DNA from 2 places in the Vibrio taketomensis genome. Region 1 is predicted to be linked to the other one. Evidence: predicted binding sites of a transcription regulator. Region 1 holds the regulator's gene; the other holds the start of a gene.
The links. The regulator PurR, encoded in region 1, represses purine synthesis genes. The targets are predictions, from matches to a motif close to TNANGNAAACGTTTNCNTNA.
Positions count from the first base shown of each region.

Region 1 (5,486 bases):
GTAATACCTTGCTGTTTCATAAAACCTATTTACATCCAACAAGCAAAGAATGGGTTGTCTTCGTTCACGGAGCTGGTGGTAGCTCATCAATTTGGTTTAAACAAATCAAAGCATACAAAGCGCATTTTAATCTGCTGCTTGTCGATCTTCGTGGCCACGGTAAGTCTAATCAGTTACTGAAGGATCTGATCTCAAGTCAATACACGTTTAAATCAGTGACGTTAGACATCCTACAAGTCCTCGACCATTTAAAGATTCAGTCCGCGCACTTTGTTGGTATGTCATTAGGCACTATTATCGTACGAAATTTGGCAGAGCTTGCCTCAGAGCGGGTGAGTTCGATGGTGTTAGGTGGAGCAGTAACTCGCTTAAATACGCGTTCACAATTTTTGGTGACACTCGGCAATACGTTCAAGCACGTCGTGCCATATATGTGGCTTTATCGTCTGTTTGCTTACATTGTCATGCCACAGAAAACTCAGCGACAATCAAGGCATTTGTTTGTACGTGAGGCGAAAAAGCTGTGTCAGAAAGAGTTTAAGCGCTGGTTTAGACTCGCATCGGAAGTGAATCCATTGATGCGCTGCTTTAAAGAAAAAGAGCTACCGATCCCAACGCTATATTTGATGGGCGAACGGGACTACATGTTTATTCAGCCGGTACGAGAAATGATCGCAGCACATAAACTGAGCCAACTACGAGAGATCGCCGACTGTGGGCATGTGTGCAATATTGAGCGCCCAGACGAATTCAACCAACATTCGATTAACTTTATTCATCAGCAAATTCGCTAGTACCGCATTGCCAACATAAGGCGAATTGTCCTTCATTGATTTCACCGCACTCTGAGCATTGCCATTCTGGTAGCGAGTGCGGCTGTTCAAATTGTTTAACCAGGGCTTGCGCTGCAGGTGCTTGGCTGACGTCAAAAAGCCAGACATGGGGCTCGCTAGAATCGCCAAAAGGTACTTCACCTTGTAAGCCAAAAATACCTTCGCCACGGACTTCACACTCAATATTATGTGAACGCAAAAGCTCACAGACAATGTGAGCTTGTGGGGGATTCGCTGCGCTGAATATTTTCACTAAGTTACTCCGTATTAAGCGTGACTTTGCGATTGCCCATCACGTTTAAACTTTGCCATCACCCATTTTGCAATGATAGGGAATAAACCAAGTAGCGCGAAAGACACTAATACTGATGGCGATACGATGCCAGACAAACTATCGATTTGCGCTAACTGTGTACCGGCGTTGAGATAAACAGCTGTGCCTGGCAGCATCCCTAGTTGACTGACTAAGTAGAAACGCGCGGTTGTGATTGGGGTTAGCCCCATCAATAGGTTGATCAGGAAAAATGGAAAAACGGGAATTAAGCGCAGTGAGAATAGATAAAACGCTCCGTCTTTGGCTACACCTTGGTTAATGGCGTTAAGCTTATCGCCAAACTTCCCTTGTACCCAGTCTCGTAGAAGAAAACGACTGCTGAGAAAAGCCAGTGTCGCACCAATGGTACTCGCAAAAGATACCAAAAGTAAGCTAGTCCAGAAGCCAAATAGCGCAGCACCTAACAACGTAACAACCGCGGCTCCCGGAATCGAAAACGCAGTGATAGCAACATATATTGCAAAGTATGTGATGGCTGCTAAAACGAAATTTTGCTCGATATAAGCAGCAAGAGCAGCTTGTTGCGCTTTGGCATTTTCTAGCGTGAGTTGATCACCAAATTGGGTGATTAGAAAGGCGATTAATCCTATTAGCAACAGGCCAAAAATCAGTTTCTTGTTCATCTTTGCTCTCCTTATACCTAGCCTGTATTAAGCTTAGTATCTAAATTTGCTGCGTTGATGAAATATAAGAACTTATAAGTCGCGAAAAACTTTCAAAAAAAAGCCAGCGAGATCGCTGGCTAGATTAAGTTAGTGCTGTAAGCGTGCGAGCAATTCCTCTCGGCGGGCTAGGGGGACAACAGACCAATGGGTGCCCTGTATCGCGCCCTCAAGCGACCAAAGAAGCTCGAGGCTAACCTCACTAGTATGAGAGTTACGAATCGCTTTAAACGCCTCTAGAGAGCCAGTTTGATGTAGCTGCTGAACGTCTTCAATGCCTGCTTTTTTAAGCATACGTTCAGTCGCTAGACGTAAATTAGGTAAATCTTTAATACGGGTTGGTTTTGTTTCAGCTTGAGAAGACTTTTCTACTTGCGCTCTGGCATGCGCAGCTCGAGCTATCTCAAGGGCTTTTTCACTGTCGTTATACCATTCTTCACTGAGTGCGAAGTACTTGGTGACAACAGGGAAACCGCGTTTGTGATAAATATAAGGTTCAAAACCCAGTTGCTTAAATTGTTTTCTTAAAGTGCTGTCAGCACGGATATGAAGCTTATTGTGTACGACTAGGGCAAACATGGTTTCGTCTGCGAAAATCCCAAACCCACCAAACATAGAGCGAGATTTAATGCGACCTAGTGGCTCAAATAGCCTCATTGAGTCTTTCAGTATTGGTTTATCCATTCAGTACTTTCTCGGTGTATGTGTATGTTAATACGCCACCAAATCAGGTCCGAGAGAATAGCAGGTAATGCAGGTATCTGGAGGTTAATCAGTTAACGTGTGCATTTCTACCATCGGCAACCCCGCTACCATACAGTCATGTTGAATCATGAATATTTAGGCCGGTGGCTTTGCGTCCCATCTTTTCAGAATGGTTTGCCCTGTGCGTGACTTAATTTGCTTTGCTAAAGATTAAAATACTTCTTGTAAGAAGTATCAGCATACTATGGAAGAATTGTGATCTTAATGCAAGAATAAAGTCTGAAATGTAACATAGCTGATGGTGAGACCATCAGCTATTGTTTTATTAATCATCGAGTTAGTTAATTTTCTTAACCGTAGAGCGCTCAACGATTTCTGGATGCATTTCAAAAACTCGCTTATCGTGTTCTTTATTTTTGATGCGCTCAAGTAGGATTTCAAACGCGTTTTTACCTACACGACGTTTTGGTTGGTGAACCGTTGTTAGCGGTGGAGAGAAGTACTCTGCCAACTCGATGTTGTCGTAACCGATCACCGACATATCTTCTGGAATACGAATGCCTTTTTGCTGTAGGCGACTCATTAGACCAAGTGCCATGGTATCGTTAAAACAGAAAATTGCCGTAGGACGCTTGTCCATTGCAACGATTTGGTCAGCGGCAAGCACGGCAGTGTCACACTCAAAGTTACCTTCAAGAATCCAATCTTCATTAACCGTAAGGTCTGCTTCTGTCATCGCACGTTTAAAGCCTTGAATACGCTCTTGGCAAACGGCTTTTTCGAAGTGACCACTTAAACATGCGATATCTTTGTGACCATGCTCAATGAGGTATTTGGTCGCTAGGTAGCCACCTTCTTCTGAGTTGTCGATGATCTTATCGACTTGAGAGCTCTCTGGGCCCCAGTCCATAACCACTTTAGGAATGTCTTTATGGCGGTCTAGCATTTCGCTCAGTTCTTCGGTTAGGTCTGAACACATTACCAAAATACCGTCGACACGTTTTTCCGCTAGCATGCGAATGTAGTCACGTTGCTTCTCGTAGATACCACCCGTATTACAAAGAATTAGCGTGTAACCTTGGCGGTAGCAGTAGCTCTCAACACCATCAATGACTTCAGAAAAGAACAGGTTAGTTGATTGCGTTACTAGCATACCGATAGTGCGTGTGCTATTACATTTTAGACTGCGAGCGACTGCGCTTGGTGCGTAGTTTAGCTCTGTAACCGCTTCCATTACACGTTCTTGTGTTGCTTCAGCAACAAAGCGCGTTTTATTAATCACGTGCGATACAGTTGTTGTCGATACGCCAGCTAAGCGCGCAACATCTTTTATAGTGGCCATAAGGTATGATCCTATCTATCGCTGCCACATCCGCTATTCACATTATTGGGAATAAATTGGCAGTAAGTATTAGAAATACAAAAACCGCTTGAGAGCAGCGGTTTGTACTTAAGTTATATTAATTTATCGTTTGCGATGACGATTTTAGACCGCATTGACGCTGGTAGCAAATGAAAAACCATCATCGCAGCTTGGGGCGTGTATGCTATTCCGCTTCGCCGGCCAAATAGTTACAGTCGAGTTCAAGGAACGCAACAAGCAATGAAGTGACGGCTGAATAGAAACCAAATGAGTCAAGTGCTTGGCTTTTCGCGGCGAACTTAGGTACCCAATTTAGAATATAACGGCGAATAAACGCCTCTTGTTCAATCAGCGCATCTTCAAAATGGCCTTCTTGCTCAAGCTCGTTAGTGCGAATAATCATATTGCCCAGCAGGTCGAGTTCAATAGCGATATGATCCGCAGGCTCATTCAAACTTTGATTGATTGCCACGCCATGTTCTGCAAGCAGCGCTTCCATTTCTTTGGCTGGCTCATCATGTAGAAGACCTGTTGTGCCGACATACATCGAAGCATATGGCAAAGCAGACTCTTTATCTGATTTCAGGAACAGATCGCAGAAGTCAGCGGCGAGTTCAAGTTGGCCATCTTCACGGTCAATTTGGCGGTTAAGCGCGTCGACTAGGCGATCAACAGATGGTTTAAGGGTTGGGTTTTCGCCTAGGCCAGATAAAAAGCCACGAATTTCAGCGCTTTGGTATTGATCCAATTCAGCTTCGGTCAGCTCTTTGGCAAATAAACTAGAAAACCACCAGTAAATTTCTGCACGCTTTTCGTTAAACGCTTTGAGTTCTTGCATCTAAATAATGCTCCAAGTTTGTGTTCTATTTATATTTTAGCGAAGAAAAATGAATAACGATAATGCCTATTGTGACTAAATGAGTCTTAAAATGGCAAATTGTTAACCGATGAGCTAGGGTTGTCTTGAATCAATAAAAATCATCTTTCTTGATTTTAATGTAATAAATACTAGAAATGTTACGACATATGAATAGAATACAACGGAAATTGATTCCCAATGTAAATAAAGTGGTTTAGATGAGCTATCACGTTTTAGTTGTAGAAGACGACGCAGTGACTCGCAGTAAGCTAGTTGGTTACTTTCAAAATGAAGGTTACACCGTTAGCGAAGCGGAGAGTGGCGAGCAGATGCGCGACACGCTACAAAGTAATTCGATTGACCTAGTAATGCTAGACATCAATCTTCCTGGTGAAGATGGTTTGATGTTGACGCGTGAACTTCGTAGTCAATCGGACATTGGAATTATCCTGGTAACAGGACGCACGGATAGCATTGATAAGATCGTAGGCCTAGAAATGGGCGCAGACGATTATGTAACCAAACCATTCGAGCTTCGTGAATTGTTGGTTCGCGTTAAAAACTTGCTGTGGCGTATTTCTGCCGCGCGTAACGCGGACAGCATGGTTGAGCAAAAAAATGATACCAACATTGTGCGTTTCGGTGAGTGGATGTTTGATATCCAACGCCGTGCATTGAGCCGCAATGGTGAACCGGTAAAATTGACAAAAGCAGAATACGAATTGTTAGT
Region 1 is NZ_AP019649.1:987,144-992,629, forward strand. Features, by position in the region: gene Vt282_RS04585 (alpha/beta fold hydrolase) at 1-794, shown strand, start outside; gene Vt282_RS04590 (putative signal transducing protein) at 772-1,086, opposite strand; gene Vt282_RS04595 (TVP38/TMEM64 family protein) at 1,101-1,790, opposite strand; gene Vt282_RS04600 (TfoX/Sxy family DNA transformation protein) at 1,920-2,513, opposite strand; cyclic di-GMP riboswitch class I at 2,626-2,723, opposite strand; gene purR (HTH-type transcriptional repressor PurR) at 2,872-3,876, opposite strand; gene torD (molecular chaperone TorD) at 4,082-4,735, opposite strand; gene torR (two-component system response regulator TorR) at 4,975-5,486, shown strand, end outside.

Region 2 (5,486 bases), on a different replicon from region 1:
AGTTTGTTTTTTAGTGACGCAATTAACTTAGACCGATGATATTGCCTTCGTCGTCTAAATCTAAGTGCATAAAGGCTGGCTTTTCTGGCAAACCTGGCATGGTCAGTACGTTGCCACACAAAGCATAGATAAACCCTGCGCCTGCACAGAGTTTGAGCTCGCGAATCGGCACGTTGAATTTTGTTGGTGCGCCTTTGATGCTGCCGTCAGTTGAGATAGACAGCGGTGTTTTGGCTAAACACACAGCAAGGTTATCAAAGCCTTGTTTTTGATACTCTTCAAGTTGATGTCTTGCTTGGTAGCTTAGCGTCACACTGGATGCACCATAGCCCACTTCCGCCACAGCCATCAGTTTTTCTTCCGTGGTTTGTGAGAACTGATAAAGCGGCTTAAATTGCGATGGTTTTGCACACTGCTTGACGACTTTTTCTGCCAGTGTCACAGTGCCTTTACCACCTTTGGCAAAACCTTCACTGAGTGCAACTTCAACGTTGTGAGGTAGTGCTTCAATCATGCTTTGTAGTTTCGCCAGTTCATGTTCACTGTCTTGCGGGAAACGGTTAATTGCCACTACGGCAGGAATACCATATTTCGCCACGTTTTCAATGTGCCATTGTAGGTTAGCAAAGCCCGCTTCCAATGCTTTATCATCATCGGCAAAAAGTGAATCGGGAATCGCTTGTCCCGGTTTTAGATCGTATAAACCAGAGTTGGCTTTAAGCCCACGTAAGGTTGCAACAATCACCGCACAATCTGGCGCTTTCCCAGAGACTTGCGCTTTAATATTGCACGCTTTCTCAAAACCCATATCAGAGCCAAAACCGCCTTCTGTCACGGTGTAGTCGGCTAAACGAGTGGCGATGTTGTCGGCAATAATCGAAGAGTTGCCATGAGCGATGTTAGCAAATGGGCCTGCGTGAATAAGAGTTGGCACGCCCTCAAGGGTTTGCATTAATGTCGGTTCAATCGATTCACGCATGCTGACGGCCATTGCGCCTGCAACTTGCAAGTCTTCGGTAGTTATAGGCTTGCCGTCGGTTGAGTAAGCAACCACGATACGTCCAATACGTTGACGCAAATCTTTCAGGTTTTCAGAAAGGGCAAGAATCGCCATCAGCTCGGATGCCGCTGAAATATCAAAACCATCCTCACGTTCAAAACCGTTGAGATCTTTACCTAGTTCATTGCGACCAACGGTGACCATGCGTAGTGCTCGGTCGTTGTGGTCCATCACGCGTTTCCACACGACACGTTTAGGGTCGATTTTCAGTGACTTTAAGCCAGAACGTTGCTCAAAGTCTTCATACCCTTTACGTTGCTCATGGTAAATACGCGCATCGATGGCGGCGGCGGCAAGGTTATGGGCTGCGGTGACGGCGTGAATATCACCAGTTAGGTGCAGATTAAGCTCTTCCATCGGCGCAACTTGTGAATATCCGCCTCCTGCAGCACCACCTTTCACTCCAAATACCGGGCCCATCGATGGTTGGCGAATACAGGCCATCACAGAGTGAGAAAGCTTAGCAAGACCTTGTGCAAGGCCAATCGTTGTTACTGTTTTTCCTTCACCCAGAGGGGTAGGGGTAATGGCGGTAACGACAACCAATTTACCGACCAGATTGTGTTGCAGACGTTCAAGACAGTGAAGGGAAACTTTGGCTTTGTATTTCCCTTGGCTATGGAATTCACCATTTAGCAGCCCGGCTTGCGTGGCGATGTCATCAATTGGTGACAAAGAAGTAGTTCGACAAATATCAATATCCGACAGCATAAAACCCTCAAATATGCAGAAAAATTGGACAAGCAAACGTTTGCGCAAGAATGATAGCGCCAAAAAGTGCTTTGTAAAGGATTAGTTTGTAGCACAGTGTCCAAGAAGAGCAGCTACTATGCTCGTTCGCCGTCGGATAGACAAGCTAAAACTGACTGTTTTAGTCAGAAATAGAATCGAAAAACAGTAACGTTCTGTTTTCCAGAGATAAAATAAAAGCCCCAAAAGAGGGGCTTGAAATTGGACTGCGAGTAAAGCGAGTTTACCATTCTTCGTCAGGGAATATTTTCCCTTCTGGCGCATAAGGGTCGTCATCAAAAGGATACTCAGCTCTACTGCGCAACATCTCAAGCTGATGCTCGAGCATGTTGAGTGTGTCGTAATCACCTTCGGAGCATGCGACGTAAATTTGCTGCTCTATTGCGCGAATCCTGTCTTTGGTATTCATACACACCTCCTGAAATAGGGAAGAAGGATGAACGATTTCTACCTATTCTCAAATCTATTGTAGTCAAGCAAACCAAATTCGATAGGCTGATCTTGTCTGTACCAACGATGAACACTATCGCTGAATGACCAAAATGCAGGGTTGCTGCGGCGAATTGCGAATGCATCCAATAGTTTGACGTAATCGTCTTCGCTTTGCATATTTTTAAGCATTTTGACCAATTCAGGAATCTGGTCTTCTTTGAGGGATAGATACGCAGCAGGGTAGCTGCCGATCACTCCACGCACTAAAGTCAGATCATCATGGGCATAATCACGGTTGCGTTCTTCATCAAACAAGCTTGAGATATTGGTATGAGCATTGTTGTGTAAAAGCGTGAACAGCTGTTTTTGGCCGGAATCACTCTCAATCATCAACATCATGATTTGTGGGATTGGGCGTAGACCTTCCCCTTTGATGGTCGCGATTTGTCGCAGTTGTGCTTCATTCTCTGCGCTTAATCCCGTATCGACGATCTCAAAACGATCATTGAGTACCGGAGCTAGTTTTGTTCTCAGCATCTGGTACAGCTCTTGTTGTGGTTGGTCGGTGTAGTAGAGCACCTGTGTTGGTTGACTAAATGGCTCAACGTTGCGTTGCAGATAGTCGCTTAGTTGTGCACTTTGATCTTTATACCAACTTGACTGGACTTTATGGCGAACATTGAGCGGCAAGAGTGCAACAAAGTTACTTTCCCCTTCAAGGCGTAAAAAGTCCATAAACATGCGAGTCATCAATTGGTGACCGAAGTTACCATAGACGTCAAATCCAGCGACCAACAGATAGTGAATACGCTCAAGTAGCGCATAATCCAATACCCAAGCGGTTTTAGGTGGTGTACCGACCATGCCACGTACCACGGATGCACTGTCAAAATGGCGGAAGATAGTAAGCGCCGCATTTGGGTTGCTGCCGTTACCGTCCCAAATGATATCGGTCGTTAGGTGTTTACCATTTTTGAAATACTGGTTAATAAACTCTGATTTCGCTTCAAGGTAGCGTGCTTGTTGGCGTGAAAATTTCACCCAGTTTGTTACCGGTAGTGTGTTGCTTTCTAGCTCGCCGGGCAGTTTTAAGTTATCGGCTTGTGAGCGATAAAACTCATTCACGGCTGGAATATCGCTCTTATCTGGGTCTAAGAAAAATACCCAGAATCGATCATTGATAACATTCAGTGCCAACTGGCCACGACATACAGGGCCTTTGATGTAAGCCGCCACCGTGTTTTGCGCATTATCGAGCATAAACTTAAAGCGTGCTTTTACTGGTAGGTCAATGAACGCTGTCATCGGGTTCGCAGCGACATCGGGTGCGTAACTAGGCAGTTGTGTCACTTGATAGTTTTGACCAAAAAACCATTGTTTCCAATCGGCAATGCGTTTGGCATTAAGTGCAAACGGCATATGCGTTTTATCAACGATGGTTTCTTGTTCTGGAATAATGCGATAGTAAACTCGCTCTACCATTGGGTCGTCATAAGGGCGGCGTGTGGCAATGCGTTTGACAGGCTCGCCTGGAGGTGTTGCAGATCGCACCAGTGTAAAGAAGCGAGGTCGAGGCTGTTCTAACTCAGAGAAGTACAAATGAGATAGATACAGATGTTCATACACATAGCGGGCAACTAAGCGGTGTTTTAGCGTATCGCCATTTAATAACGCTTCATACTCATTAACTAGTGCTTGTTGCTCAAGCGTAAGTGGAATCGGTGCGCTCATGATGGCACCTTTATCTAGCCAGTTAGTGAGCGTGTTGTATTCGCTACTTGATAGATTAGGCATCCCATAAGGCATCCCCCAAGTTGGGTAATCTTGCTGGTATTTATCCAGTTCCTCAATCGTTGGACAGACTTGTTCGCGATCAATTGAGAAGTCAAAACCTTCTAATTGCACTTGATCCGGTTGCGGGTGTTGCTCTTTTTGCGCTAAAAGGCGTGCAACCAGTCCGGCTTCAATATTGGCCGTTGAGTTTTGATCCCGTTCGTTTAACACTGGATGAAAGCCAAGCAGACGCCATTGGTCTGTAGTCTGGGCATCTTCAAACAAGCGTGTTGGGGTGGCGGCGGTCAGTCGGGTTCCTTGGTACACCAACTCTTGCGCCACGGTCGATACCTTCAACAGACCCCAGTTTCAATTGGCACGGGGCGTCATAACAGGCATGACAAACAACGCAACGATTATCAATAATCGGTTTCACGTCATTTTCGAAAAAGTTACTTTGTGGTGTGTCAAGAGCGACACGTCGCTCTCGTACCTGCTGCTTACCGAAAAGCTGGTCGTAATTCAAACCAGCATAAGTTGCGCATCCAGCAAAAATGGTCACAAGACCCAAGACAAAAAGTTTGCGTAAATTCATTGCTTACTAATGATTTTTAGAGTTTGGTGTTAAGTATACTCAAGTAACCTCAATATGCGAGGCTCGTAAACAATGTTTAGTTGTCTAATTAAATATCAGGATATTGATTTTGCTATTGATTGAACTCACCCATGCGCGGTGTATTTTCAGAATGGTTTTTATCAACATGACGAATAAACATCGTCAGTAATAGTGTCGCGACAACTAAAGTGGCTAAGCTCGCAAGCATGGTAGAGCGGAAACCATAAAATTGAGAAATTACACCCATTAAACTGGTACCAAGCATAGTCCCAATCAGCATCGCATTGGTATAACTCGCCGATGCCTTCCCAATACACGCTGGTGCGTAATCTTGCATGATGGTGACTCCCAAACCAACGAAGATGCCATAAAAAATACCATTGATGATTTGCAAGCAAACTAAGTGAGTCATGGTTTGGGCAAACAGCATCCCGATGTAAAAAACTAAACCGCAGAAGAATCCGAAACGCATAACCTGTGATTTACCAAAGCGTCTTGCCCAATTAACCGCCAGCAGCATAATCGGGATCTCTACCGCTGCATTTAATCCATAAAGAATGCCGGGGTAAGACGTAGGTAAGTTCATTTCGGCCGTCACCATTAACGGCATACCGCTACCAAAAATACTGCATCCAATGTTAGCAATTAAGGTAATGATGGCCAGATACCAAACTTCTTTAGGCATCGCTCCAGTGGCGTGTGTTGTTTGCAAAGAGGGTTCATTGTTCGGCGTAGCTTCTGGCAGACTCAGTTTTGCGATAGCAAGTACCAGAACCGCAGCGCCAGCAGAAAGGTAAAAGTTAGCGGTAAATCCGAAGTTTTCAACCGAAAAAAACGCCAGTGGTGGCCCAACAA
Region 2 is NZ_AP019650.1:796,117-801,602, reverse strand. Features, by position in the region: gene Vt282_RS17435 (formate--tetrahydrofolate ligase) at 23-1,771, opposite strand; gene Vt282_RS17430 (hypothetical protein) at 2,034-2,219, opposite strand; partial or broken gene Vt282_RS17425 (fatty acid cis/trans isomerase) at 2,258-4,610, opposite strand; gene Vt282_RS17420 (sugar efflux transporter) at 4,723-5,486, opposite strand, start outside.
Region 2: Vt282_RS17435 (formate--tetrahydrofolate ligase) is a predicted target of PurR. The motif match lies at 1,800-1,819, and genes of this name have one in related genera.